Linked DNA regions of Desulforamulus hydrothermalis Lam5 = DSM 18033. The protein of the gene in region 2 binds, or shares a complex with, the protein of the main gene of each other region. Links are inferred from orthologs where the notes say so. Each region holds a gene or a part of one and is shown on either strand. Other genes may lie near its edges. The genes, in order: metK and groL.

What was found.
Region 1: the proteins of groL (region 2) and metK are in contact, whole or in part, in a cryo-EM structure (PDB 8P4O), measured with the Escherichia coli proteins. The link is inferred for Desulforamulus hydrothermalis Lam5 = DSM 18033 from one-to-one orthologs.

Annotation. Positions count from the first base shown.
Region 1 is NZ_CAOS01000003.1:594,905-607,705, reverse strand. Bases 8,687-11,471 are described here. They hold metK (methionine adenosyltransferase), read left to right. Parts: upstream 8,687-9,374; coding sequence 9,375-10,568; downstream 10,569-11,471. Other genes in these bases: DESHY_RS03805 (ATP-binding protein), read left to right, coding at 10,807-11,471; DESHY_RS03815 (YlmC/YmxH family sporulation protein), read left to right, coding at 8,857-9,120; murJ (murein biosynthesis integral membrane protein MurJ), read left to right, coding at 8,687-8,832. Outside these bases: UTP--glucose-1-phosphate uridylyltransferase GalU, read left to right, coding at 1-744; DESHY_RS03840 (NAD-dependent epimerase/dehydratase family protein), read left to right, coding at 747-1,667; DESHY_RS03835 (phosphoglucomutase/phosphomannomutase family protein), read left to right, coding at 2,242-3,705; DESHY_RS03825 (S8 family serine peptidase), read left to right, coding at 4,016-7,057; more of murJ, read left to right, coding at 7,243-8,686; more of DESHY_RS03805, read left to right, coding at 11,472-11,550; DESHY_RS03800 (glycosyltransferase), read left to right, coding at 11,609-12,073; DESHY_RS03795 (GGDEF domain-containing protein), read left to right, coding at 12,120-12,801. UniProt on the Escherichia coli protein: Catalyzes the formation of S-adenosylmethionine (AdoMet) from methionine and ATP.
Region 2 is NZ_CAOS01000008.1:200,034-217,117, forward strand. What follows is about bases 6,425-9,292. They hold groL (chaperonin GroEL), read right to left. Parts: upstream 8,735-9,292; coding sequence 7,115-8,734; downstream 6,425-7,114. Other genes in these bases: DESHY_RS06150 (DrmE family protein), read right to left, coding at 6,425-6,886; groES (co-chaperone GroES), read right to left, coding at 8,793-9,077. Also shown: DESHY_RS06140 (helicase-related protein), read right to left, coding at 1-2,629; DESHY_RS06145 (nuclease-related domain-containing DEAD/DEAH box helicase), read right to left, coding at 2,630-4,357; more of DESHY_RS06150, read right to left, coding at 4,388-6,424; DESHY_RS06165 (MogA/MoaB family molybdenum cofactor biosynthesis protein), read right to left, coding at 9,480-9,968; formate dehydrogenase accessory sulfurtransferase FdhD, read left to right, coding at 10,063-10,851; DESHY_RS06175 (winged helix-turn-helix domain-containing protein), read right to left, coding at 11,048-11,431; DESHY_RS06180 (molybdopterin biosynthesis protein), read right to left, coding at 11,435-13,369; DESHY_RS06185 (molybdopterin molybdotransferase MoeA), read right to left, coding at 13,406-14,635; DESHY_RS06190 (hypothetical protein), read right to left, coding at 14,650-14,829; coproporphyrinogen dehydrogenase HemZ, read left to right, coding at 15,088-16,572; DESHY_RS06200 (5-formyltetrahydrofolate cyclo-ligase), read right to left, coding at 16,583-17,084.

The DNA.
Region 1 (12,801 bases), on a different replicon or contig from region 2:
GGCATTGAAGACATCCTTATTGTTACCGGCCGCCACAAGCGGGCCATCGAGGATCATTTTGACAAGTCCCTGGAACTGGAAATGCAGCTGAGCAGCAAGCAGAAGCATGAACTGCTGGGGCTGGTGCGGGACATCAGCGAAATGGTGGATATTCACTATATCCGCCAGAAGGAGCCGCTGGGCCTGGGCCATGCGGTTTACTGCGCCCGCAAGTTTATCGGGGATGAACCCTTTGCGGTGCTGCTGGGGGACGATGTGATCCGCAGCCAGGTGCCCTGTTTAAAACAAATGCTTAACCTGTACGATGATGTGCGCTATACCGTGCTGGGGGTACAGGAGGTACCCCGGCAGCAGGTGGACAGGTACGGCATTGTGGCAGCCGCCCCGGAACGGCAGGGGGTTTGCCGCATTTACGACCTGGTGGAGAAGCCGCCGGTGGACCAGGCCCCTTCCCAACTGGCGGTGATGGGCAGGTATATCTTAACCCCCCGCATCTTTGATATTTTGGCGGCCACCCGGCCGGGCGCCGGCGGCGAGATTCAACTGACCGATGCCCTGAAAAAGCTGGTGCAGGCGGAAGCCATTTACGGCTGCTTGTTTGAGGGCAAGCGCTATGATGTGGGAGATAAGCTGGGCTATTTAAAGGCCACGGTGGAGTTTGCCCTGGAACGGCCGGATTTAGCGGCGGATTTCCGGGCATATTTAAAGGAAATTGTTAACCAAACAGTAAAGGATGAAGCGTAATCGTGCGTGTACTGGTTACCGGCGGCGCCGGCTTTATCGGCTCCCATGTGGCGGAGGCCTTGCTGGCGGCCGGCCATGAAGTGTATGTGATTGATAATTTAGCCGGCGGCAGCACAGCCAACCTGCCGCCGGGGGTTACATTTTGCCGGCAGGATATTACTGACCCGGCTGTGGTGGGGTTGGTGGGGGAAATTAAGCCCCGGGTGATCATGCACCAGGCGGCCCAGGTGGCGGTGCCGGTTTCCCTGCGGGACCCGGTGTTTGATGCCGGCGTCAATATTATCGGCACCCTGCACCTGCTGGAAGCCTGCCGGCAGCACGGTGTAGCCAAAATTGTTTTTGCGTCTTCAGCGGCTGTTTACGGCACCCCCCGCTGCCTGCCGCTGGACGAATCGCACCCGGCTGCTCCCCTGTCCGGTTACGGCGTGGCCAAATATGCGGTGGAAAAATACCTGGCTGCTTACGGGGAACTTTACGGCCTGCGCTGGACCGCCCTGCGCTATGCCAATGTATACGGCCCCCGGCAGGATGCCCAGGGCGAAGGCGGCGTGGTGGCCATCTTTATTGACCGGCTGCTGCGCCGGCAGCCGGCGGTTATTTTTGGCGACGGGCAGCAGACCCGGGACTTTGTTTATGTTAAAGATGTGGCGGCCGCCAACCTGCTGGCCATGGAGCGGGGTGACGGCCGGATTTTGAATATCAGCACCGGCCGGGCGGTGACCGTGCAGCAGTTGTATCAGTTAATCCGGCAGCAGACGGCATCCCACCTGGAGCCGGTTTACCGGCCGCCCCGGCCGGGCGACATTGTGCACAGCTATCTGGACAACCGGGCGGCGGTGGCCTGCCTGGGCTGGCAGCCCCGCTATGACCTGGCCGACGGCCTGCGGGAAACGGTGGCCTATTACTTGAATAAAAAGAATTAAGGGTTGGCTCAAGGGGATGCCAACCCTTTTATTTGCGTCAAATACATGGTAACATTCTGCGCAACAAACTGGCTGATTTAGAACGCAAGCTGTTTGGTTAATAACAAAAAACAATAAAGGTTGCCCGGTTTGGCTGCAGGGCAACCTTTTTCTGAATTTCCCTTTACGGTGGTTTGTGATTCCCGTCATAAAACACCTCGGGATTTTTGCCTAAATCGCGGCCGGCGGTTTAGGCAGCCGGCTTAGCGGCCGTTTTTGGTACTGTTTTTTGAGGCCTGTTGTTTCCTGCCCGCTGCCACATAGGCTGCCAGCATCCGGCGGCGGCGGTTGAGGGCTTTAATATCTACGGCTTTGGCCATGGTAAACCAGCTCCTGGGTAAAATTTTGCTAACTAACCATAGTATGCCCGCTAAATCGACATGATAAACCTTGCCAGTGCTGGTATAATGTGCATAATAACGGTGCCGGCATCATAAAATATATTTTGTATCAAGTGTCGGCAAGCGTTAACTGTAATTGACTTTCTTTTGTCTACAGCCTGTTTTTGTATTAACTTGTTGCGGAGGAGATAACCGTGAGTCATAAAATATCCTTTGGTACGGACGGTTGGCGGGGCATTATCGCCCAAGATTTTACCTTTGACAATGTAAGGCTGGTGGCCCGGGCGGTGGCCGCCTATATCAAGGACCGGGGCAGTGCCCGGCAGGGCCTGGTGGTGGGCCGGGATAACCGCTTCCTGGCAGAAGAATTTGCCCAGGCGGTGGCGGAAGAATTTGTGCAGCAGGGCATACCGGTATACCTGTGCTGCGGCGCAACCCCCACCCCGGTGACGGCCTACGCCATTAAAATTTACGGGGCGGCCGGGGCGGTAATGCTGACGGCCAGCCACAACCCGCCCCCCTACAACGGGCTGAAGTTTATTCCGGAATATGCCGGGCCGGCCCTGCCTCACATTACCCGACAAATTGAAGAAAACATAGCCAAACTGCTGGCGGCAGAGCCCTGTGATGCTTACCGGTCAGTACCGCCCCGGGGCCGGTACGGCAATTTGACGGACGACGTCCCAACGCCGGCTGTCGGCTGCAGCCTGCAGCAGCCCTTTCAAGCCTATGTGGAGCATGTGGCATCCCTGGTGGATCTGCCGGCCATTGGCCGGGCGGGGCTGCGGGTTGTCATCGACCCCATGTACGGGGCGGGCATTGGCTACCTGGAGCATATTTTAGGAGAAGCGGGCGTGCAGGTGGAGGTTTTCAACAATTACCGGGACCCGCTGTTTGGCGGCACCCTGCCCGAACCCACCGGCCAGTCCCTGGGCAAGCTGCAAAGCCGGGTCCAGGCCGGCGGCGCCCAGCTGGGCCTGGCCCTGGACGGGGATGCGGACCGCTTTGGCATTATTGATGCCAACGGGGCTTATATTACCCCCAACCAGTTTTTGCCCCTGCTTTATTACCACCTGCTGACCGTGAAAGGCTGGCGGGGCCCGGTGGCCCGCACGGTGGCCACCACCCACCTGCTGGACCGCATGGCGGCCAGGTACGGCCAGGCGGTGTACGAATCGCCGGTGGGCTTTAAGTACATCGGCCAAAACCTGCTGGAAAAAGGCTGCATACTGGGCGGCGAGGAAAGCGGCGGCTTATCCGTAAAGGGTCATATCCCGGAGAAAGACGGTATTTTAGCCGGCCTGCTGGCGGCCGAAATGGTGGCCTGCCATGGCCGCAGCCTCAGCGAGCTGCTGCAGCAGGTTTACGAAGAATTTGGCCGGCTGTACAGCGAGCGGCTGGATATTCACACCACGCCGGCACAAAAGGAGGCCGTGCTGCAGCGGCTGCAGGAATTTTCGCCTGCTGAGCTGGCCGGCCGGCCGGTGCAGCAAAAAATTACCATAGACGGCACCAAGCTGGTGCTGGCGGACGGCGCCTGGGTGCTTATCCGGCCTTCGGGCACCGAACCGCTGTTCCGCCTTTATGTGGAAGCCAACAGCCTGGGCCAGAAGGTGCAGCTGCAGCAGCAGGTGCAGCAGTTGCTGCAATTAAGTTAACATAATCATAGGCTGCCGCAAGGGCCGGCAGGCAAAGGCTAAAACCCCGGGCAGGATTATAATCCTGCCGGTGCCTGCCGGCGTGCCGCAACAGCGTTTGCTGAACGTGTTTGATCAAGCCGAGATCAGAGGGTTTGTCAGCAGCCCGGCTGGCAGCAAATGTTTTGACTGGCAGCATATTTCAGCCGGGTATTTTAAGTTATTTGTTTATTTAAAAGGACTTATTTACGATGCCGTCGAACAATTTTCGATGGTGTCTTTTTTATTGCCTTTTTTGTTTCCTTGGGATGTCCTGTAACGGGGTGATAACTTGTTATTTAAGCAGCGATACAAATCAAAACGCCTGGCCGGCTGCCTCAGCCTGCTGCTGGCCTGTTTGCTGTTGCCCTGGCCGGTCTGGGCAGGCGGCCTGGCGGCTTACCGGTTTGAAAATAACTTGGCCGCCGGCATGATGGGGGTACCCGGCCTGTGGTCTTTGGAGCGGGGCGCCAACGGCGCCGGCCTCACCGGCCAGGGTCAGGTGGTTGCGGTGGCGGATGCCGGGCTGGACGGCGGTTCGTGGGAAACCCTGCACCCGGATTTGCAAGACCGCCTGGTGGGAGTGAAGGATTTCAGCGGCGACGGCTGGGCTGATCCCAACGGGCACGGCACCCATATTGCCGGCAGCATTGTGGGCAGCGGCGCCCGCTCCCAGGGGAGCGTACAGGGCCTGGCCCCCGAGGCGGGCCTGTATTTTCAGGCTACTTACAATGCCAAAGAAGACAAACTGCATATTCCCTCGGTTTATGAACTGCTGCTGGATGCCTATCAGGCACCCGGCCGGCCGCGCATTCATGTGAACAGCTGGGGTGCCAGTTTCAGCGACGGCATTTACGACTGGGACACCTACAGTTTGGACAAGTTTGTCTGGGAACACCCGGATATGGTGGTTTTAAAATCCGCCGGCAACGGCTACAAAACAGCCAAACCCTTTGTCAGCTCCCCCGGGGCGGCGAAAAACGCCATTACGGTGGGGGCTGCCGAGGGGGTGCGGGGGGTGGACAGCAATTCAGACAACCCGGATCAGGTGGCGGGCTTCAGCAGCCGGGGCACCCTGGACGGCCGCCTTAAACCCGAGGTGCTGGCCCCGGGCACCTGGATATTGTCCACCCGCAAAACCCGGCCGGACACCGAACGGGACAGCTATATCGGCATGTACAACCAGTATTACGCTTACATGAGCGGCACCAGCATGGCCACCGCCCTGACGGCCGGCTCCCTGGCGCTGCTGCGCCAGTACCTGGTGCAGCGGGGCGAATCGCCCAGCGCCGCCCAACTGAAGGCGCTGCTGATTTTCGGCGCCCGCCGGCTGCCCGGCGTTTCATCGCTAGACCAGGGCTTTGGCCGGGTGGATGTGGAAACTTCCCTGCTGGCCCTGGAAAAGGGGGAGGCCCGCAGCTTGCAAAACCCGGGCCTGCAAACCGGGCAACGGGCAACCTACACCTTTACCGGCAACGGCCGGCCCTTTAAGGCAGTGCTGTCTTACACCGACTATCCCAAAACGCCGGGCATCGGCAAAGACCTGGTTAACGACCTGGATTTAAAAATTACCGGGCCGGACGGCAAGGAAATATATTGGGGCAACGGCTATATCGACGGCGACCGGCTGAACAATACGGAAGAAATTACGATTAATAAGACCCAGCCGGGCGAAACCTATACCATTGAAGTGATCGGCTGCCAGGTGGTTAAGGGGCCGCAGACCTTTGCCCTGGTTTACGGCACCCAGCCTTACCGGGGTACCCTGCAAAAGGTTAAGGACAACAGTCTGGTCTTTGCCAACGGGGATGTTTTTCAACCGGCAGCCGGGGCAACGGTGCGCCTGGTGGAAGGGAGCAAGACGGTTAAAAACGCCCGGCTGCAGGATGTGCCGCCCGGGGCGGAGGTTTACCTGGCCTTTGACGCAGCGGGCCGGGTGTGCCACCTGGATGCCCTGTACAGCACGGTTGTCAGCAAAGTACAGGCCAAAGAAGGCAGCAACCGGCTGATTATTTATGACGGCACCCGCTGGACCCTGGCGGACGAAGCCGGCATATACGTGGGGGATAATGACGTTAAGTGGTCCGAGCTGCCCATTGAAGCGACCGTTAAAATGACCGTCAACCCGGTTACCGCCCGGGTGTGGCGCATTGATATCCAGAGCCTGCCGGATCATTCACCCTATTTGCCGCTGGCCCTGCCGGATCAGGAGGTCAGGCAGGCCATCGAAAAATCCCATGCCACCGGCAAGGTGGTGCTTGCTGCCGAGGGTACCCCGGGCGAGCCGGTTACTCTGGCCTTTGGGGCGGCCATGGCGGAGGAATTGTACCGCAACGGGCGGCCGGTGGAGCTGAAGCTGCCCGGCCTCAGCGTGGAGATACCGGCGGCCGAATTTGGCCGCAACGGCCAGCCGGACCGGACAGCCCAGCTGCAGCTGCGGGTAACCTGGCAGGCGGTGGGGGATCAAGCCTTGCCCGGCACCGATCCCTTAATGTACCTGCGGCCGGCGGGTTACCTGGTGGAGCTGCGGCCGGCCATTGTCTGGCCGGACGGCAGCCAGTTGCCGGTCAGCCAGCCGAAAAACCCGGTACGGCTTACCATAACCACCCCGGTGGGCGCCACCGCCGGCTTAAATATTAAAAAAATCGGCGCTTACCGCCTTAATGAGCTGACCCGCCGGTGGGAGTTTATCAGCAGCAATTACAACCCGGATACCGGCAAGTCATCCTTTATGACGGAAAGGTTTGGCCGGTTTGCCATTCTGGAGGCCAGCCGCACCTTTAACGATATTGCCGGCCACTGGGCCCGGCCCAACATTGAAATCATGGCGGCCCGCCATGTGGTGCGGGGGGTCACCTCGGAAACCTTTGGCCCGCATGAAACGGTTACCCGGGGCCAGTTTGCCGTTATGCTGGTAAGAACCCTGGGCCTGCCGGAGGATGCCGCAGCCACCGGCTTTCAAGATGTGCCGCCGGGCTACTGGTGTGCCGGGGCGGTGGCTACCGCCGCGCAAATGGGACTGGTGGCCGGCTATGGCAACGGCACCTTCGGCCCCAACGACCCCATTACCCGGGAACAGATGGCGGCTATGCTGGTGCGGGCCCTGCGGCTTAACAGTTTGCGGGTAATCCCGGACAGCCCGCTGGCGCCGGGACTGTTTAAAGACGGCGAGAGCATCGCCCCCTGGGCCGGAACCTCGGTGGCCGTGACAGCCCAGGCCGGGCTGATGCGGGGCCGCGGCGAAGGGTTGTTTGCCCCGCAGGCCCTCACCACCCGGGCCGAGGCGGTTACGGTGCTGGTGCGGCTTTTGGCCTACCGGGAGAATAACCGGTAGGTTAGCGGATTTTCCGCCGGCCGAGTTTTTCTGCAGTTTGCGGCTTCCTCCCGCTGCCGGAAGGCGTTTCTTTTTGCCTGCCTGTTTAAAAAGGCAGGATATGGGCAACTAAAGTAGAATATACTACGATTGTTGTCGAATTCCGGCTCCAGGTTGAGCTAACGGCTAATTGGGGGGTTTTAATTTTGTCCACCGGAAAAGTCATTGCCCGGGCCACCCTGGTCATTGCGGTAATTAACCTGCTGTCCCGCATCCTGGGGTTTGTGCGGGAACAGGTGATAGCTTATATGTTTGGCGCCACCGGCGTCACCGACGCCTATGTGGTGGCCTATAACATTCCCAATGCGGTTTTTGCCATTATCATCGGCGCTCTGGCCACCGTGGTGGTGCCGGTGTTCAGCGAATACGCCGCCCAGGGCCGGCGGGAGGAGGCCTGGCGGCTGTTCAACACCGTCATTACCCTGGTGGTGATTGTTTTTTCCTTGTTTACCCTGGTGGGAGTTTGGGCGGCGCCCTTGCTGGTTAAACTGACCGCCCCGGGGTTAAGCGCCGAAGTGGCCGGGCTGGCCACCCGGCTGACCGTAATTATGCTGCCCATCCTGGTATTTTACGGTTTGTCCACCGTATTTCAGGGGCTGTTAAACGCCAACCAGGTATTTGGCATCCCGGCCCTCAGTGTCAGTGTCACCAATCTTACCATTATTGCGGCGGCCCTGACCCTGGGCAGCGTCTACGGCATCGACGGCCTGGCCGCCGGGACGGTGCTGGGGTTTGTGCTGGCCGCCCTGATGCAGCTTCCCAAACTGCGCCAGGTGGGCTTCCGCTTCCGGTTCAGCATCGACCTGCGGCATCCCGGCGTACGCCAGGTGCTGCACCTGGTGCTGCCGGTGGCCATTGGCACCTCGCTCAACCAGATTTATCTGATTATCGACCGCATCCTGGCCTCCGGCCTGGCGGAGGGCAGTATTTCCGCCCTCAACTATGCCAACCGGATTATCCTGATGCCTATTACTTTTTTTGTGCTGGCGGTGGGCACCGCCTTTTACCCTGCCATCACCACCCTGGCCGCCCGGGGGCAAAGGCAGGAACTGGCGGATACAGTGGTGCGGGCCGGCCGGATGGTTATTTTATTTTCCCTGCCGGCGGGCATCGGGCTGATGGTGCTAGCCACCCCTGTCATCAAGCTGCTGTTTGAGCACGGCCAATTTACCCCCCGGGCCACGGCGATGACCGCCTTTGCTCTCTCCATGTATGCTGTCGGCCTGGTGGGACAGGCGGCCAACATTATTCTTACCCGGGCCTTTTATGCCCAGCAGGATACCCGGACGCCGGTGAAACTGATGGCGGTTACGGTGGCCATCAACCTGGCCTTCAGCCTGCTGCTCATCGGCCCCTTAAAGCACGGCGGCCTGGCCCTGGCCAACTCCCTTGCTTCCCTGGCCAACACCGCCATGCTGGCCTGGTTCCTCAACCGGCGCCTACCCGGTTTGCTCAATGCCGGTCTGGCTAAATTTGCCGGGCAAACTGCCCTGGCCACTGCTGCCATGGCGGCCGCGGCCTGGTCGGTGCAGGCCGGGGCGGCGGGGTTGGCGGCGGCCCACGGCACCCTGGGGCTGGCGCTGCAGGTGGGGGCGGCCATCGGCACCGGTTTGCTGGTTTTTGTGGCGGCGGTGTTCCTGCTGAAAATGGAAGAAGCCACCCTGGCGGCCCGGTACGGCGGCAAATGGCTGGCCCGCCTGCGGGGCCGGCGCACCAAAACTGACCCCGGCGCATAACATGGCATAGGGGAGGTGCGTGCCATGTTAAAAGCAACCCAACTGGCAGTCAAGGATATTGTCAACCTCAGCGACGGCGCCAAACTGGGGCCGGTGAAGGATCTGCACATTGATCCGGCCACCGGACGGGTGGTGGCCCTGGTGCTGCAGGCCCCCCGCCGCTATTTCGGCCTGGTGCGGTCGGGCAAAGATATGGTGATTCCCTGGGAACTGGTGAAAAAGTTCGGCCTGGATACCGTCCTGGTGGAGCTGGAACCCATGGATCGTTCCTATTATGAAGTAAAATAAATTTGTTTGACACAAAGTACCTGCTTTGCTAAAATAAATCTGGCATTTTGCTGATATTTCTGTGCTCATCAAGAGAGGTGGAGGGACTGGCCCGATGAAACCCGGCAACCTCACGGAAGGTGCCAAATCCTGCAGGAAGCTGCTTCCTGACAGATGAGGTCAAGGTGAGAAAATGCTGGGAAAAGTAACCTCTCCTGCCGGAGAGGTTTATTTCTTGATGATAGCGGAAAAGTTAATAGAGGGAGGGAATGCCTTTGAGCAGAAAACTTTTTACTTCAGAATCCGTAACTGAAGGCCACCCTGATAAAGTGGCGGATCAAATTTCCGATGCCATATTGGATGCCATCCTGGCCAAAGACCCCATGGCCAGGGTTGCTTGCGAAACCTTTGTGACCACCGGTCTGGTGCTGGTGGGCGGGGAAATTTCCTGCAAGTGCTATGTTGATATTCCCAAAGTGGCCCGGGAAACCGTGTTGGAAATCGGTTACACCAGGGCCAAATACGGCTTTGACGGTGACACCTGCGCCGTTCTCACCGCCATTGACGAACAATCCCCCGATATTGCCATGGGTGTGGACAAGGCCCTGGAGGCAAAAACCGGCGAGATGACCGAGGAAGAAATCGAAGCCATCGGCGCCGGCGACCAGGGAATGATGTTTGGTTTCGCCACCGACGAAACACCCGAACTGATGCCCCTGCCCATCTCCCTGGCCCACCAAATGGCCCGCCGCTTGGCGGAAGTGCGCAAAACCGGCCTGGTAGACTACCTGCGGCCGGACGGCAAAACCCAGGTGACGGTGGAATACGACGGCGACCGGCCGGCCCGCATTGACACAGTGGTTATTTCCACCCAGCACCACCCGGAAGCAGAGCTGGCTGTTATTCGCCAGGATATGATTGAAAAGGTGGCCCGTTATGTGTTGCCGCCGGAGCTGGTAGACAACCAGACCCGCTTCTTCATTAACCCCACCGGCCGTTTTGTGATTGGCGGCCCCCATGGGGATGCCGGGCTCACCGGCCGTAAAATTATTGTCGATACCTACGGCGGCCGGGCCCGCCACGGCGGCGGCGCCTTCTCGGGCAAAGACCCCACCAAGGTAGACCGTTCCGCCAGCTATGCAGCCCGCTATGTGGCGAAAAACATTGTGGCCGCCGGCCTGGCCAAACGCTGCGAAGTGCAGGTGGCTTATGCCATCGGGGTAGCCCGCCCGGTATCCGTACGGGTACAAACCTTCGGCACCGGAACAGTCAGTGACGATGTAATTATCCGGCTCATCAACCGCCACTTCGACCTGCGCCCCGCCGGCATTATCAAAACCCTGGACCTGCGCCGGCCCATTTACAAACAAACCGCAGCCTACGGCCACTTTGGCCGCCCTGATTTGGACCTGCCCTGGGAGCGCACCGACAAAGCCGCCCTCCTGCGGGCAGAAGCCGGTCTCAAATAGACAAAGGCAAGCATAAACCGTTAAAGGGTTATCGGCAATCTGAGGCGCTTCACTGTCAGAGGTGAAGCGCCTTTTAATATGCCCGTAAGGGACGGGTAGCAAATTAACGGGTAAATTTTTATTTGCTTTCGACATGATGCAGCAGGGTTCTTCCCACACCTGTGTTATAATACAAAAAATGGTATGCGTGGCAAACAGTGCCTAATAAGGTCTGACCACGCATAAGGAGGCGCTGCGCATGGCGAAAAACCAGGCAGGTGAGGGCGGTTGTCTTTTGCTGAAGGAAGATTTAACCCGCTACCCGGAGTACGCCGGCAATATCATGCGGGCGGTAAAAATTAAGCTGGCCGGGGAAATGGCGGCGGGCATTGCCCACGAAATACGCAACCCCATGACCGCCGTGCGGGGGCTGCTGCAGGTGCTGGAAAAAGAAGCAGCCTGTCCCGGTTTTGCCGAATACCTGCAGGTGATGCTGCGGGAACTGGATCAGGCCAACGCCGTCATTTCCGAAGTGCTGCTGCTGGCGCCTGCCAAAGCCTCTAAGACCAGGTTGCTTCAACTCAACGACCTCTTGTTTGACCTGTTGCCTGCCATTGCCCACCAGGCCCGGCAGTCGGGCAGCCAAGTGCTGTTTGAACCGGGCAACATCCCGCCGCTGTGGCTGAACGAGCAAGAAATCAGCAAACTTATTTGCAATCTGGTATACAACGGTCTGGAAGCTATGCCGGAAGGCGGCAACCTGACCGTTAAAACCTTTCTGGACGACCCGGATGTTGTGCTGGCGGTGCAGGACCAGGGCAAAGGCATCAAGGTGGATGTGCTGAACAAGCTGGGGATACCGTTTTTTACCACCAAAGACCATGGTACCGGCCTGGGCCTGGCGGTTTGCTACAGCGTTGCCGCCCGGCACAATGCCAATATTGTGGTGGAAACCGGCACTAAAGGCAGCACCTTCCTGGTCCGTTTTCAACCTCAACCATAAGTTACCGCTCACCCCCTGTGTTGGCGTAAACATACTCTAAAACACAGGGGGTGTTGTTATGTGGGAGACTGTCTGCTTTTTGCTTATTTTAATCCTGGCCTGCTACGGTGTGTTTTACCTGGTGCAGGACCTGGGCCGCCTGGTCAGGCACCGGCCCGGACCGCCGGTGAGCCTGCTGGTGGTGCTGCAGGACAGGGCGGCGGATGCGGAGTACCTGATGCGCCGGCTGGCGGCCTGGCGCACCCAGCAGTGGGTAAATTTTGACGTGGTGGTGGTGGATGACGGTTCCCGGGATGATACAGCGGGTATTCTCAGGGGGCTGCAGGGCAACCTGGCCTTTCGCCTGGTAACCCTGGAACCGGCTGCGGCGGCTGAACAGTCCGGCCAACCGGACCGGGCCCTGCTTAACGGGCTGCTGTACTGCCATAATGCCCTGGTGTGGGTGGTGGATTTGCGCAAACTGCCCAGCGCCATGCTGGCGGAAAAGGTTTTTCGTGTATTTTTCTGCCAGGGCTGGAGGTAAATTACCATTTATTGTCGAATATTGCAGATTGAAGGAGGTGGCTGTCATGGCCCGACCGGGCGGCTTCGGCTTAATATATACGTGGCTTGTGATTGGGCTTGGCTTTGGCTGGCTGTGGCTGGTGTTTCCCGGGCTTAACCTGGATCAGGGGAGTACCCTGGCCCTGCTGCTTGCCCTGGGCATCCTGGCGGAGTGGCTGGCGGTTCCTCTGGCCCGGGGCTACCTGTCCGGCAGCTACATAGTTGTGGCGGCCTGCCAACTGACCTGCGGCGGGGCGGCCACCGCCTGGGTCACCGGCCTGGTGGCCCTGCTGGGGCTGGGCATTGCCAACCGCGGCAACCCCCTGCGCACCATCCTGTTTAACAGCGCGCAGCACGTTTTAGCGGCGGCGCTGGCGGATGCCGCCTACCGGCTGGCAACCGGCCAGGTGTTGCCCGTCCTTATTTTTACCGTTGTATATTTTATGGTCAACCACCTGCTGGTTTATCTTTACCTGCTGCCCGGGCGCCGGGATCACCCGGATATATTTGGCTGGGATGCCCTGCGCTGGGACGCTTATACATATCTTTTAACCACCCCTTACGGTATCTTGATGGCCGCCCTTTTTGACAAAGCGGGCACCGGCTGGGCGGCGCTGTTGTTCCTGCCGGTGCCGGTGGCCCAGGTAATCCTGCGCAAATATGTGCACATGGAACTGGCCAACCGGCAACTGACCGCCCTTTACCAGG
Region 2 (17,084 bases):
GTTTGGTTTTTCTTCGCATGGCAATTCTACGAACCTGATCTTTTATATCATCCTCAACCAATGTGGAACATTTCCCCAATTCCCTTATGGTATTAAAATATCCTACCAAAGTCCAATATTTATCCTTTACTTCGTCGGAATAATCCAATTCCTCTAAATACTGTAATTGGGCTGACATTAATCTTACCTGGGTAGTCGTCTGGGTTTTTCCGGCAGCTAAAATACCCGCATATAGTCGACCGGGTTTCTCCTCCAAGGAAGCCTGTCTGGCAAAAAATGAATCTTCCGCATCCAGACCGGGCGGCGGAAACTGCCTGACATCCCTGTTGTACAACGCCTTAACCTGATCACCGGCCCTCCTGATTGTAGCCGTAGAAGCAATAATTTTAGGTCTTATTCCCTTCTGAGAACAGAGTGCATCCAAAGCCGTCTCATATAAACCTACTATTGTTCCTAACGGTCCGGAGATTAAATGCAATTCGTCCTGTATAATCAGTTCAGGAGATAAGTTATTATTTCCTGAATTTAATGCAAAGATATTAGAGATCTCTTTTTTCCAAGGCATCATGGCAAATTTATCCACAGTAGCAAACAATAACGTAGGAGAATCCCTGTAAATATCATCATCAACAACAGATATGGGTAATTCATCCCTGAAAGCACAGGTTTTCTCCGTACATCTCAGGGCAAACCTTTTGGGGCGGTCCTTTCTTATATATCCCCATTCTCCTCTGCCCTTTTCTTTAATCATTTTTGTTCCACACCATGGACAACTAAGTACCTGAAACGGATTTTTTTCATCCGTTCCTATTGCAAGTTTGTCCAGTTGATAAAATGCATCCTCCAGCGTATTGGGTGTTGAAGCACTCCCGATCCATAAACCGATGGAAATGCGTCCTTCTCCTAATTCATTAGGATTCTCTTTTCTGATTAATTCACATGCACAAATTAAAGTGCCGGCTCTTTGAAATTGCTGAGCTGTCAGCAACCGTAAGGTATAGCGCATGATAATTGCAGTACCGTTTCCTATGACAGGATTTTTAAGTCGCCTTAAGAATATAGTAAAGGCCGATATCCCTAAGTAAGCTTCCGTTTTTCCGCCACCGGTCGGAAACCAGATTAAATCCACCAGTTCCCGGTCGTAATCCCCGGGGTTATCAATCCCTGCAATATTAAGAAGTATAAAAGCCAATTGAAACGGACGCCAAGATGCTTCTTGATCAGGTATTTTTTGATAATTCGGCCATTTTACAGGTTTGTCGTCCGGATATCTGGTCTCCTCTTGTAATATGGTATGTGCTCTTTGCATCAACATGGCACGATTGGCCAACTGAAATGCTTTATATACTTTATCATTCTCTTCCAAAACTTTTATTCCTTTAAAAATTCTTAACCCGGATTCTTCACAAAGTTTTATATGATCCTCGGCGATAGCTCTATATTCCTCCGGCAGAGTATTTTTTATTTTATTTAAGCCTTTTACCCACTCGGTATAGGCACCGGCAAAAAGCCTTAACTTTTCGATTATTTGGTTTTTGGAAAGGTCAGAAATATCACTAAGATTCTTCATAACCAAGATATCTTTTACATGATTTAATTCACTGACATCAAATTTAACTTGCGGCACTTCAGTATAAGGTATGATTTCCGTATAGATTCTTACAGCTTTATCGTTCTCTTTTTGCCAATTTACCGCACAACCATGACCGACCGCAAAGGTCTTTTTATTTCTGTAAAGTAAGGATAAAGATTTTTCTTCGGGGTCATCTGAAAATTTATTGTAAGAACGGTAATCCAAAAACTCAGTATTTACGTCAACCGGTTCAACGGAAAAACCCACCTGAAAATATGCCTTTTCCGCATTTTTCTCTTTTTTCGCAATGTATTCGTTAATTAAAGATATTGTAAACAGGGTATGGTTGTAATCAGGGCTTGGACGCCGAATGCATACTATACTCAGTTTTTCACCAACTTTTTCCGACCACCGTGAAATTGATTTACCACTGTCAGTGGGAACAACTATCGTACATTTTTCCTCAGACAGGGGAACCCTGACCCAACCGTTATGAATTAAGTTGTATACTTGATATACAGCCGCTTTATATCCCTCATGGTCATAAAGCCTCAGGAGAGAATCCCTGTCCTCTTTTTCTATTTTAACTTTTGGTTTGATTTTATTTTCTTCGTAAGTAATACACCGTTGAAAAACTGACGATAGCTGTATCCCTTCCGGCAAAGGTTCAACTGGAACTTCACAGTCATCTAAAGAAACTCTTCTATAACCGGCCGCTTTTACAGTTACTTTTAACTCAGGATTTATACCGTTTACATAAAAGCTCATTCCTAGGGAAGACGGATAATATTGGTTAGCTGTATTTACAGAAATATCCAAATACTCGTTTTCATCAGAAACCGCAGCTTCATTATGACCGGTGTCATTATGTTCATCGTCGAAATTGACCTTCTGTTTCTGAGGGTACAATATCCCAACAGAGTATCTCTGTAACGGACTTTCAGTAATAATCTCACGTTCTTTGGGCATGTTTTTACCTTCTGACCCGGGTCCCATCATTTCCATAATCACAGCGTTTAATAGATCATGTCTCAGTTTCTTATATTCATCCGTCATTTATCCTCTCCCCTTTGTTAAATACTCAATATTCTTTTCAAGGTATCTTTGTTTAAGGTTACTGTTTAGCAGAAGAATTAACAGTTGTCCGGCACGGCTCATTGCTACATAATTAACGGTATTGGCTTTGTCTCCGTCTATATCTTTAACACCGCAATAAATTATTACCTTGTTTTCCATTCCTTTAAACCCTTGAGCCGTACTGTATGTTATTTTGTTCTCGGGTAATTCCCCGGCATTTTCATGCGTAACTTTCTCAAAATCATAAAAGGTTTTCAAGTCAATAATCATATCTTCAAACCCCTTCTCTGGATATAGCAGCGTGATAGCACCGGGCTTTACACCTTCGGAAAGAAGTTTTTTAATTATATCCACGAGGATATTTATTTGATCCCTTTCATCGATGAACCAATAATATTGAACCTTTTCCCCGCCCTCTGTCCGGGTGTTTTCTACGTTAAATCCCGAAACCACCGAAGTTTGGACAGCTATTTGTTTAGTATTTCGACAATTAATGTCCAACCGATAATCTGCCGCTCCAAACTCCGTAAGCTGTTTTACCAATGTTCGATCAAAGTTTTTATACAATTCTCCTTGATTATTTGAATCATAAAAAATCGCCCATTCCCCTTTTTCCAGTCCGTCTTTTAAAATGTAGTCCAGGGCCTGGAAATACTCAGAACATAACAGATCCTGTCCTTCATCAATAACCAAACAATCATAAGTCTCCTGAATTTCATTTAATGCCCGGATAAAAAATTGAGGATATATTTTTTTGTAAAGCGTATCCCCGTTAAATTGATCGTGGACTTGTAAAAACTGATCCTGTAAACTTGTTGATAATATTATGTTATAAAAATATTTATGGACAGAATTTGCCGTTATGAGGTGATGGTTTTCCATTCGGTTTGTTTTATAACGTAATTTTCCGCCTAATATTTTGTTATAGCAAAGCAGTAAAACCCTTTTATTGTTAAGTGCGGTTCTCCGTACTTTTTCCAAGGCCAAAAGCGTTTTACCGGTACCGGCGGTCCCTCTGAAAAATACTCTTTTGTTATTCTCCATTCTGTCTAACGCTTTATATTGCTCCTCGGTAAGCTGGATTATTTGTTTCTCTAAACCCTCCAGCTTTTCATTCAACGGTATGATCAGTTCAAAATCCTTTCTTAGATAACCCGCTAAATAATCTATCTCGGAGTTTGTAAACTTTCTTTTACCGGGCAGTTTATCATTCCAATAACCAATCAACCTTTTAAGATATTTCCCAAACGGTTTTAATCTGTCAGAAATATCATATACAATTTGATTATCCCATTCAGGTGATTCAACACTAAATTCAATGTCCGGAAACAAAACACCGTATCCGAATAAACAATCGTTAAAAGAGTTGCCAAATTCCCGGTTTATGTTTTCCCTTAATGAATATAAAGCCGATGCTACCTGTTTGAAAGGGCTTTCTTTTTTTTTCGTTATGAAGCCATACCTGTCGGTAAAAAACCAAAACCCGGCATCACGTTTAACTCGACCCCCTTTGACCTCAAGGCAAAACAGACCTCCCGAACCGAGTAAAATAAAATCAATTTCTCCTTCAGCTTTAAACATATGCCTGGCTATTCCCAGGGAATGAAGACAAACCCAACCGTCAAGACCGGCTTCGTTTTTAATTAATTGAAATATTTTTTTTTCGGCTACACTTTTAATATTTGCATGTGTATAGGGAGGAATCATTCTTACCACAAATCGTCACCTCAGCCACGGTTATTTGTCTAGCAGCCTGTTAGTTCTGCCGACCGGGACAATAAACTTTTCTTTGGAAATCCTCTTTACCGTTACCGTTTGGACATATTTGGTAAGGTCATCTGTAATTTTTTGTAACATATCATCTTCCTGATTGATTGAATTTGCCATTAATGAAGATATCACCGACCTGGCTAAATATCTTCCAAGCTGTACATGTAAAGCCCTGATTTTTTTACATGCAGTTATTACTTCTTCCGTTTTAACCAATAACTCCTGATGACCGGTCATCAATGTAATTGCCCTGATTGCATCATCTTCGGGGCCGATACAACTTTCATCATTAATCCATGATTTAATTGTTGCAGTTACCCTGGATACACCGTGTTTTTTAAGAAGTTTTTGAATATTTTCGTAACTATACCGGGTTTTTGCTTTAAATTCTTGTAATGCGGTTCTCCATAATCCTGATAATAAAACCAATTCTTTAATATGGGGATTTGATTCTTCAACAGTCTTAACTAATTTTTCAAAAATATCTTCGCTTGAGTCTTTAATAAAAATAAGGTTGTCATTGGTATTTAGCTCTTTTACTTTTTTCTTAATGACATTTTCCTCTTCTTCACTTAGACACCTACAATTATATCCATCCGTTAAAAACGCTACATATTCTTCTTCAAATTCAACAAAATATGCTTCAGTAGTCGGGTTTACCTCACCGACTTGTAATTTAGAAGCGGTATTGCTTATATATCCCAAAGAATTCAAAGCGTTGCCAATATATGTATCCATGTCATCTTCTTCCGCTTGTAGTTCGTGTTTTACATTTTGTCCTGTTAAATTGCAGGAGACTTTTTTTAATTTATTGTTTAATCTTTCTTGGCTTGCTCTAAACCATTTTTCCTCGAACGGATAGAGTATTAGATACTGCTCATTAGATGACGGATTAAGAAAAATTCTCGTATGCTTCTCTCCAAACCAACCGGAAAAAATAGCCTTATTAAAAAAGCTTTTAGTAGTTTTAAATTCGTTTAAAGATATTATTTGAGGTCGACAGTTGAAGCAGTTTGCTTTTAACCATCTTCTTAAAATTTCTTTTTGGTTATCCTTATTGACAACAATACAATCATTATAATTTAATGTTTTAACCAAATCAGTAAAGGTTCTGTGCTTCGAATGATATTTTGTGTAAAAATTTATAAGACTCTTTAATCCTTCTATAACAAACCCAAAATCATTAAAGGTTAGCTTATTCACCGCCATAAACATTTCTGTCTTTAATTCTTCCAATTGATTAACTGTGGTTTGACAAAAAGCATATTGTTCTTCGCTCAGTAATAAAGGCATTGTCCTTAAATATGTTAATAGAGAATAACTCTTACTGATAAAGGGTACTTTAAAATCACTTTCAAAATGTGATTTCCTGATTTTTTCCAAACGATGTTTAATATCCTCAATAATGTTTTCTTCTAATGCTTGTGTATTAACAATATGGCATTTTTGATTTACCAAAGCTTTCAATACCCTACGACTCCTGGTAAAATGATTATTACTGGGAGACGGCTCTGCAAGTGTTAATTTTCCAAGTTCCTCCGGTGTCCATGAATGAATCCGAAAATTAAGGGATAAAAAATATCCTATATCATCAAAATCAATATCACTTATATCTCCTAGTACAATGATATTATTTAATCTTTTCTGTAATTCCCTGAGTGAAGTAAAATGACCTTTCAATTTTTGAGTTTTATAAATAACAACCGATTTAATATCAGGGTCATTTTGAATCATTTCTATGGCATTTCCCATACTCGCTGTAAAACAAACCACAGGCATTCTTTGTAAAGGATCAGAACCTATTCTTTCGAATTCATCCTTTTTATTATAATAACCGGCCGGCAAAATATTGGTAAAAGGAATATTACCAAAACAAATATTAGTTAGGTTATTACAGACAGCATGTTTGTCACAAACAATAAGAGTTTTTGACTTAACTACAGGAGGTAATTCTGTTTCATCCAAATTCAATAACTCACATAGATAATCTTTAGCTTTGGCAACCTTGGGATTTGGGCGATGTATATATTTATTCACCCTTTTAGCTTTACCTTCATATTTATTTAACCTCCAAGCCCTTTCAAACGGGATGTAGATAACAGTATCTTTAAATCTGATTTTTAATTTTTGTTCTGATATTCCTAAAAATTCTCCTAAGCAGCCGTCCAGTTTAACTTTATCACCTGTCTTTAGATATTCAGTTACATTTCTTGAAGCTTCCTTTATATCTTTTATATCTTTTTTTAACATAATAAGAGGAACCACAACTGATGCTATCAACATAAGGGAAACACCGGTTGAATGTAATATTAATTGATAAACCGGTTCATTAAACAATGCAAATCTAGAAAATAAATAAGAATTTGCCTTGTCATATTCATCAAATTTATGCTTATATCTGTCAAATGTTAAATCAAGTTTTTCTAAAAAAGCCAATTCATTAAATACCTCATGTCCTGGGAACATTGTATCTCCCCTTATTAAAAAATTGCATCAGTTAAAATCAAATTGTTAAATATTGTAAATTTTTTGTTTTTATATTGTTTTATTCTTTTATTTTACAATAAATCCTTTTTATTACTTTATTTCATTTTGCATCAGATAAAAAAATAATGACCACATAGCCTTTATGAGGCCAATGTGGTCATATTCATGCCCAATATGGTTACAATACGCTCCTATACAAATCCTGCCTTACATCATGCCGCCCATGCCGCCCATGGGATTGGCGGGAGCTTCTTTTTCGGGCTTCTCGGATACCAGGGTTTCGGTGGTCAGGATCATGGCAGCGATAGAAGCAGCGTTTTGCAGAGCAGACCGGGTTACTTTAGCCGGGTCTACAATGCCGGCAGCAATCATATCTACATACTGCTCGGTCATAGCGTTGAAGCCGACGCCTTTAGCAGCAGCCCTTACTTTTTCAACTACCACGGAACCTTCCAGGCCGGCGTTGTTGGCAATTTGACGGAGAGGTTCTTCCAGGGCACGCTTCACAATATCCACGCCGGTCTTGGCGTCGCCCTCGGCTTGCACGGCATCCAGGCTGTCAATGATGTCTACATAAGCGGTACCGCCGCCGGGTACAATACCTTCTTCCACTGCAGCCCGGGTTGCGTTGAGAGCATCGTCAATGCGCAACTTCTTCTCTTTCATTTCTACCTCAGTGGCTGCGCCAACCTGGATAACAGCTACGCCGCCGGCCAGTTTAGCCAGACGCTCTTGCAGTTTTTCACGGTCAAAATCGGAAGTGGTTTCTTCAATTTGTTTCTTAATTTGAGCGATGCGGGATTCGATTTTAGCCTGATCGCCGGCGCCGCCAACAATAATGGTTTCTTCTTTCTTAACACGAACCTGACGAGCGGTACCCAGCATATCCAGGGTAGCTTTGTCCAGCTTGAGGCCCACTTCTTCGGTGATTACAGTACCGCCGGTCAGGATAGCGATATCTTCCAGCATAGCCTTGCGGCGATCGCCAAAGCCGGGGGCTTTAACAGCAACTACATTCAGGGTGCCACGCAGTTTGTTCAGCACCAGGGTAGCCAGTGCTTCGCCTTCCAGGTCTTCGCAGATCAGCAGCACAGGCTTGTTGCCGGTTTGTACAATTTTCTCCAGCAGAGGCAGGATTTCCTGAACAGAGGAAACCTTTTTGTCAGTAATGATAATATAGGGATCAGACAGCGCAGCTTCCATTTTATCGGTATCGGTGATCATATAGGGGGAGATATAGCCCCGGTCAAAGTTCATACCTTCTACCACTTCCAGAGTGGTGCCGATACCCTGGGATTCTTCAACAGTGATAACGCCGTCTTTACCTACTTTTTCCATGGCTTCGGCAATCAGGTTGCCGATGGACTCATCGTTGGCAGAAATGGTAGCCACTTGAGCAATGGCTTCTTTGCTTTCAATGGGTTTAGCCATAGCTTTAATTTCTTCTACAGCCTTTTCTACGGCCTTTTCAATACCCCGTTTAATAATCATGGGGTTAGCACCGGCAGCAACGTTTTTCAGGCCCTCCCGTACTAAAGCCTGGGCCAGTACGGTGGCTGTGGTGGTACCGTCGCCGGCCACATCGTTGGTTTTAGTGGCAACTTCTTTTACCAGTTGGGCGCCCATGTTTTCAAAATGGTCAGCCAACTCAATTTCCCGGGCAATGGTTACACCGTCATTGGTAATGGTAGGTGCACCGAATTTTTTGTCGATAACTACGTTGCGTCCCTTGGGGCCAAGGGTTACTTTAACAGCTTCGGCCAGTGCGTTAACGCCTCTCTCCAACGCTTTGCGAGCATCCTCGCGGAAAATAATTTCTTTAGCCAAGGTTCACGACCTCCTTTGATATCAGAACTAATAACGGATAAAAATTTTAGGTGTTAATTTATTCAATGACGGCAAGAATATCCATTTCGCGCAGAATTAAATATTCTTCTTCATCAATCTTAACTTCATTTCCGGCATACTTGGAGAAAAACACCTTGTCGCCAACTTTCAGGTCGATCGCGGCACGCTGACCGTTTTCCAGCAGACGGCCGGGACCTACAGCGATAACTTCACCCTGTTGGGGCTTCTCCTTGGCAGTATCCGGCAGAACAATGCCACTCTTGGTCTTTTCTTCCTGGGGCAGCGCCTTAACAACTACCCTGTCGCCTAATGGTTTAATCACAAAAAACCCTCCTTTTAAATATATTAAGGTTTTTTAATATACGTGGCTGGTTTGTTAGCACTCATTAATATTGAGTGCTAACACCCAGTAAATATAATACAGAACAAGAAAATTAAAAGCAAACACCCGGGCAACAGAATATAACGGTTTAACTGTGCCAAAATCCAAATTAAGGGTATTTATCTTTTAATTTCTCCTTCTACATTACATTTACAGGGTTTGTTAAATTGTCTGCCACCCAATCATTATTGTTGCCATTTTGCTGGATTTTTTATGCAACAAAAATTAAATTTTCCTAAAAATTTCGGTCGTGGGCCCAGACAAATTAGGCCGGAAAGTCCCGTAGATACGGCTCCGCCGGCAAACTAAACAAATCTTCGGGCTGTCGGCAACAAACTTATATTAGGGCTGACCGCACTCGCCGCCTCTGCCGCTGAGTATTTCCAGGCCATGGGGCAGCACCGGCAACACCACCGCCAGGCATTCTCTGACACCTTTTACGCTGCCAGGCAAGTTGATAATTAAGGTGCTTCCCCTGATGCCGCTTACCGCCCGGGATAACATGGCCTTAGGGGTTTTCGCCAGGCTGGCCGCCCGGATAGCTTCGGCAATGCCCGGCACCTGGCGGTCAATTACCGCCAGGGTGGCTTCGGGAGTATGATCCCTCGGCCCCAGGCCGGTACCGCCGGTGGTAAGAACCAGGTCTAACCGGTGGACGTCGGCAAATTCAATTAGTGTATCTTGAATGATTTGCGGGTCATCCGGCACCAGGCGGTATTGCTCCACCGTACCAAGAGATGCTGCCATTTCCCGGATAACAGCCCCGCTGGTGTCTTCCCGCAATCCCTGGGAACCTTTGTCACTCATGGTTATAATTCCGATTTTATACATCTTTTTCACCTCTTGACTTGATCAAATCTTCACATGACAGATTGGCTGGGTTACAATATAGTAAAGTTCAGGGCGTTTGACAGGGGGTTGAAAGATGGTTTGGCAAATTAACAAAGCAACTCAAAAGATCGTTCGCATTAAGGGCGATAAAGCTTTTGTTACAGAAGATGTGGTGGCCCGGGAAGTACCCGTTACTCTGTTTCTTAACGGCAAAGAATTTGTCACAATGGTTTGCTCCCCCCAGGCTTTAGAAGAATTGGCCGTCGGCTTTTTATGCTCAGAAGGTTTGCTGCAGTCACCGGAAGAGCTTGAAAGCATTACCGTTGATGAGGAAAAGGGCCTGATCACCGTCCAGGCCCCCGGCTGCGATGCCGAGTCCAAATTTCTCAAAAGAAATATCACTTCCTGCTGCGGCCGGGGCCGTCCGGTGTTTTATTTTGTCAATGATGCCAAAAGCATGAATAAAGTAACCGGCGTCCTGCTGGTAACCCCCGGACAGGTATGGGATTTATCCGACCGGTTGGAGCAAATGTCCGTGCTGTTTAAAGAAACCGGCGGCGTGCACAACGCTGCCCTGTGCGCCCCCACCGAAGTAATTTTGTTTTATGAAGACGTAGGGCGTCACAATGCGGTAGATAAAATCTTTGGCCGGGCTTTTTTAAACCGCATCCCCCTGCATGATAAAATATTGGTTTTCAGCGGCCGGGTTTCTGCGGAAATTGTTATTAAAGCAGGCAAGATGGGCCTGCCTGTCATCGTATCCCGCTCCGCCCCCACCGACCTGGGCCTGGCCATGGCAGAAAAGCTGGGCATCACAGTGGTTGGATTTGCTAAAAGCGAGCGTATGAATGTGTATACTTATCCTGCCAGAATCCTGGGTTAAACTCAGGTACCGGTTACCTGAGCAGAGTATCGACAAACATTAACTGTGGTTTTTTGATCCCCTTTAGCCCCGGTCTACGCACCGACAGCACGATGATTCGCTATGACCGGTGCTGCGATAAGTGGCCGGCAGGGGATCACCAAACCACCTTGACTTTACTTTGTCAGACCTGACTCAAGTGCCGGGCACCGAGTCATCAAGTTGCTCTGAAGCTGTCCTGGAAAATTTCCGCCAGCGCCTGTTCTAACCTGCTGCGGAAAACACCGTAGCATGCCAGCAGCCGGTTGCCGTCCGTCGTTAGGGTGGCCCCGCCGCCGGCATCTCCCCCCACCTGGGTTTCTACCAGTTTAATGCCCCAGTTTTTCTCAGCAGTTTTAATTTTACCCCAGGCAGCCCGGTAGGACATACCCATGCTGCGGGCTGCCTGGGAAATGGAACCATATTCTTTAACATTCATTAACAGGTAATAAAGGCCATCCCCAAAATTGGTGCCGCCGCTCTCCAGCCAAACTTTACATCCCGGCTGGAACAGCTCTGCCAGGGGACGGCTTTTTTTTTCGCCATCCGTTCGTTTACTCATCCGCTAAATCCCCTGGCGATACATAATTTCACCGCAGTTTCGCAAATCATAACCGCCCAGGGCGGTCACCTGACGCTTAAATTCCGGTGTGGCCAGTACTTCCAGCAGGCGTTTGATATACGGGGTGTCCCAGTACTCGCCGGGAATGCAGAGGTCGTAGCGCTCTTCCACCACCGGCACAAAGTCCAGCCCCAGGGCATTGGCGGCCGCCAAAATACCCAGCCCGGCGTCCGCCGAGCCGCTGGCCACCGCTGCTGCTACCGCCATGTGGGTATACTCCTCCCGGTTATAGCCGTAAATGCTGTCCGGCTGAATACCCAGCTGTTTAAGACGGTAATCCAGCAAAATGCGGGTACCGGCTCCCCGCTGGCGGTTAATAAAGCGAATACCCTCCCGGGCCAAATCTGCCAACCCTTTGATATTTAAAGGATTTCCTTTAGCTACCAGCAAGCCCTGCTGCCGGTAAACCAGGTTGAGCAGGATCACCGGGCGGTCGCCTAACAACCGCTGCACATAGCTAATGTTATATTCCCCGGTATCTTCATCCAGCAAGTGGGTACCGGCACAATGGCATTCGCCCCGTTTGATGGCCGCCAGGCCGCCCAGGCTGCCCACGTTGGCACTGGCCAGGCCGGCGTCCGGGAACTTGCGCCGCAGGTGATTGGCCAACACATCCAGAGCCATATCGTGGCTGCCGATAACCACGGTGGTTTGACGCACTTCCGCCAGCGGCCGCATTAGCTCAACGGTTACGGTTTCGCCGGCCCGGTAACCTTCCGACAGGCGGGGTATCCGCAACATACCGTCTGCCCTGACCAGTGACATAATTACCCCGGCCCCCCGGGAAATAGGGGTTGCAATTATTTTTTCTCCCACTTGTCCCAGTTTAACCCGGACAAATTCCTCCACGCCCATGGGCGAAGGCATTTTGCGGGAGATTATGGCTTCGGTTGTGGCGGGTGCCGGCGGCACTAAGCCCAGTTTTTTATACACCAGAGGCTGCACAAACAGCTCCATCACCAGGTAGGCAGATACCGGGTACCCGGGCACCCCGATGACCGGCTTGCCCTTCACTTCCCCGAGAATAACCGGCTTGCCCGGCTTAATGGCCGCCCCATGGGTTAGCACGGTGCCTAACTCCCTGATCAACTGGGCCGTATAATCCTCCCGCCCGGCGGAAGAACCGGCATTAATCACCACTATATCTGCCTGTTCAACCGCATGCAGGAGGGAATTCTGCAGGCTGTCCCAATTATCTTCGGTAATGGGCCAGCGCAGGGGCTCGCCCCCCCAGCTGCGCACCATGGCACCCAATACCCGGGTGTTGTACTCCACAATATCGCCCGGTTTTAAATCTGTACCCGGCTGAACCAGTTCGGTACCGGTGGGCAACAGGGCCACCCGGGGCCGGGGATAAACTTTCACGCCGGTAACCCCGCCCGCCAGCATGCCGCCAATATCCATCGGGCGGATCCGGTGATTGGCCGGCAAAATCATTTCGGTGGCTACCACATCCTCCCCGATGGCCCGCACATGCTGCCAGGGTGCTGCCGCTGAGGTTATTTCAAACAAGTCGTCTTCCACAAAATGAACATCCTCAATCATTATCACCGCATCACAGCCGGGCGGCATGGGATCGCCGGTATCCACCACCTGGGCCCTCGGGCCCAACCGAATTTGCTTGGGTGATGCTTCCGAAGCACCAAAGGTAAGAGAAGAATCCACCGCAATGCCGTCCATGGCGGAAGCATTGTAATGGGGGGAAGAGTGGCGGGCAAAGACCGGTTCTGCCGTAACCCGGCCCAGAGCGTCCTCTGCCGGCACTTCTTCCGGCACCCCGGGCACCAGGTAACCAATGGCTTCCAGGTGTTCCAGCAGGCCCGCCAGAGCCGCTTCCCAGGGGCGGTCATCCAGGTAAACATCTCGTTTATTTCTCATGATCATGTCTCCTGTTTTAAATATTATTTTCTTGCCCTAAAACAGCCACACATCAACCAGTTCGCCAGCCTCTACTCCTTCTTTGGTCAGGGGCAGATGAGCTACGCCGTCCGCCTTAACCATTGTGCTGATCAGCCCGGATTTGCCCATAACCGGATCAGCCAGCAGGCTGCCATCGGCCTGGCGGCGCAGGGTTACCCGCAGAAAATCGTCCCGGCCGGTGGCCGAATGAATATTGCGGGTGATCGCGGCCCGCAGGGGAAACTTCTGGCGCGGCCGCAGCAAACCGGCAGATTCAACCAGCGGCCGCACCAGCAGGTCGAATACCACCATGGCAGAAACCGGGTGTCCGGGCAGGCCAAACAGCGGTTTACCTTCCACCACCGCCCCGATGGTAGGTTTGCCGGGTTTAATGGCTATTCCATGAAACAGCACCCCCGGGTTGCCCAGGGCGGCAATAACTTTTGCTGTGGCATCCCGGGTGCCCACAGAGCTGCCGCCGGAAATCAGCACCAGATCATTTGCCGCCAGCGCCCTTGCTACAGCCTGGTAAAGAGATTGAAAATCATCTTCAATAATGCCATACAGGGTGGGTAGGCCGCCGGCTTCAGCCACCTGGCCGTAAAGGGTGTATGAATTGATATCCCTCACCTTGCCGGGTGTGGTAGGCTGGGTAGGGGGAATTAATTCATTGCCGGTGGACAATATGCCCACCCGCAGCGGCTCCCTGACAGGTACCCGGGTTACCCCCACCGCCGCCAGCAAGCCCAAATCCTGGGGCCGCAAACGATGGCCTGCCGTCAGCACCAGACTCCCCGCCGCCACATCTTCACCCCGCCGCACCACATGATCGCCCGGCGCCACCGGCTTGGTTACGCCAATGGTGCGCTGGTCCAACTCCTCAGTGTATTCCACCATCACCACCGCATCGGCACCCGCCGGCAACATGCCGCCGGTGGGAATCAGCCAGGCTTGTCCGGGTTGCAGGGTGCCGTCGGCAGCCTGACCCATCAGCACTTCGCCACCCACATCCAGGTAGGCCGGCAGTGATTCGCTGGCACCAAAAGTGTCACACGCCCTTACGGCATAACCATCCATGGTGGAGCGGTCAAATCCGGGCACATCGTCCCGGGCCGTGATATCCCGGGCCAAGATGCGGTTCAAGCTGTCCAGCAGCGGCACAACGGTTTCCTTGGTTCGCACAGTCAAATGATCCGCTAATGTTGTACGGGCCTGCTGTACTGTCAGTACATTGAATAACTCCAAAACAACCCCTCCGCTCAAAAGCAGCCCAGTTCACAGGCCTTAATCTTAATCTTCAATTCATTACAAAGATCCCCCACCACTCTGGGGTGAACTTGCAATGCAGCGGCAATTTGCCGGGCCATCGTACAAGAAATCTTACCTTCTGAGGCCTTTTCCTGCAGCAGCTTAATGATTTTTTCCTTTTGCTCAGCCATAGACTTCTCCCCTCCAAGATTTCTTTCAGGATGTCGCAAAACCGGGCCGGTGGCTTTTTATCTCCCGTCCCACCTCAGGCGCGGGAGAAGCCGTTACCGGGGTGCCATTGGTGCCACCTTACAGTTTTTATTGACAAGCTGAAACATCTTTTTTGTGTTATTATTACATTACATTGTCTAAATATCCTGCCTGTTCCAGTGACTGTTATGTATTTTTTTGCATAACGGTAATAAAAATAAACAAAGGGGCGTTAAACGTTGATTATTGGTTTATCTGACACAGCTTACAGCTACCTGGGCACTGTTCAGGATATTATCTGGTTGTTTTATCCCGGCGCCCGGTTTTCCACCGCCGCTGAAGGAGATTTGACCATTCAACTCATCTTAAATGACCAGGACGGTAACCTCTGGGCCGAAGCACAACTTTTTTCCTCCGGTATGGCCGTGGCTCACCGGGAAACCGGCCAGCCGTGGCTGCCCGGCGAGAAGCAAAACGAATTAAAAAGACTGGCCCGCCTGGCGGTTTATCGCCTGCTGGTTTCCTACAGCGGCCGCCGGCCCTCTCCCTGGGGCATTATGACCGGTATCCGGCCCACCAAGGTAGTGCACCGGTTGTTTGACCTGGGGTGGCCGGCCACGGATATTGAGCGTTACCTGGCAGAAAAGTATGCCCTGGCACAAGAAAAAGCCGCTTTAATTACCGCCATTGCCAAAACACAACGCCCTTATTTATTGTCCGGCACGTCGGCCGCCCGGCTGGTTAGCGTTTATATCGGTATCCCTTTTTGTCCTACCCGCTGCCTGTACTGTTCTTTTCCTTCTTATTCCATCAAGCAGCACCGCACCCTGGTGGAACCCTTTTTAAATGCCCTGCTGAAAGAAATCCGGGAGGTGGGAGAAGCCCTGCAGGCCCGGGGGTTGCACGTGCAAACCGTTTATCTGGGCGGCGGTACCCCCACCAGTCTGGGGGTGGATCAATTGAGCAGCCTGTTGGCGTCTGTCAACCGGTATTTACGCACAGACGAAACGGTGGAAATAACGGTGGAAGGGGGCCGTCCGGATACCCTGACCCGGGAAGTTTTAGCAGTGCTGGCCCAACAGGGGGTTACCAGACTCAGCATCAATCCCCAAAGCATGCAACAGCACACCTTGGACGCCATAGGGCGTTCCCATACGGTTGAAGACATTTACCGGGCTACGGAGGAAGCCCGCCATTACAAATTTAACACCGTCAATATGGACATTATTATCGGCCTGCCGGGGGAAACGGTGCAGGATGTGGCACACACCATGCGTCACCTGCGGCAGCTTAAACCGGAAAATCTGACAGTACATGCCCTGGCCTTGAAAAGAGCCTCTCACCTGAAACAGCGGCTGGCTGAGTTTTCTCTTACAGATGCCGCCCAGGCCGCCGCCATGTGGGAAGAAGCCGCCCGGGCAGCACAAGGCATGGGTTTGCAGCCCTACTATATGTACCGCCAGAAACAAATGGTGGGTAATTTAGAAAATATAGGTTATACCCTGCCGGGTCATGCCTGTATTTATAACATTCAGATGATAGAGGAGAGGCAAACCGTTATTGGTTTGGGCGTGGGGGCTGGTTCTAAGTGGGTAAATCCTTTGACCCACAGCCTGGTCAACCAGTATAATGCCAAAGAACCCCGTCAGTATGTGGAGCGGTTAGATGAATACCTGAGCCGCAAAATCAACCGGATTAAACAGCCGGTTGCGCCACAACCCTAAGCGGCTGTTATCAGCCGGCCGGCGGCTCAGGCCGGCAAACAAGCACTCCCTTTTCAGTAATTACCATGTGTACCGGCTGATCATGGGGGCCCAGGCAGGATGATAAGCAGCCGCTTAACTGAAGCTGGTAAGCCAGCCCCACTGCTCTGGCATCCGGCCTTAAGCGCGGCAAAAAACGGTCATAGTAACCGCCACCGTAACCCAGGCGGTTGCCCCGGGCATCAAAGGCAACCCCTGGCACAAGCACCAGGTCCAGCTCCTGTACCGGCACCGGCCGGATGCTGCCGGGGGCCGGTTGCCGGATGCCGTAAGGCCCCGGTACAAGATCCTGTGGAAAGTTTTCCAGCAGCGAGGGCAGCATGGTTTTATCCTGCCGGTTTACTACCGGTACGGCCAGTCGTTTGCCGGCTTGCAGGGCGTGGGTAATGAGCAGTTCGGTGGCCACTTCGCTGCGGTAATCTAAATATGCCATAACGGTTCGGGCTGTTTGATAACACGGCAGGGCCAGCAAT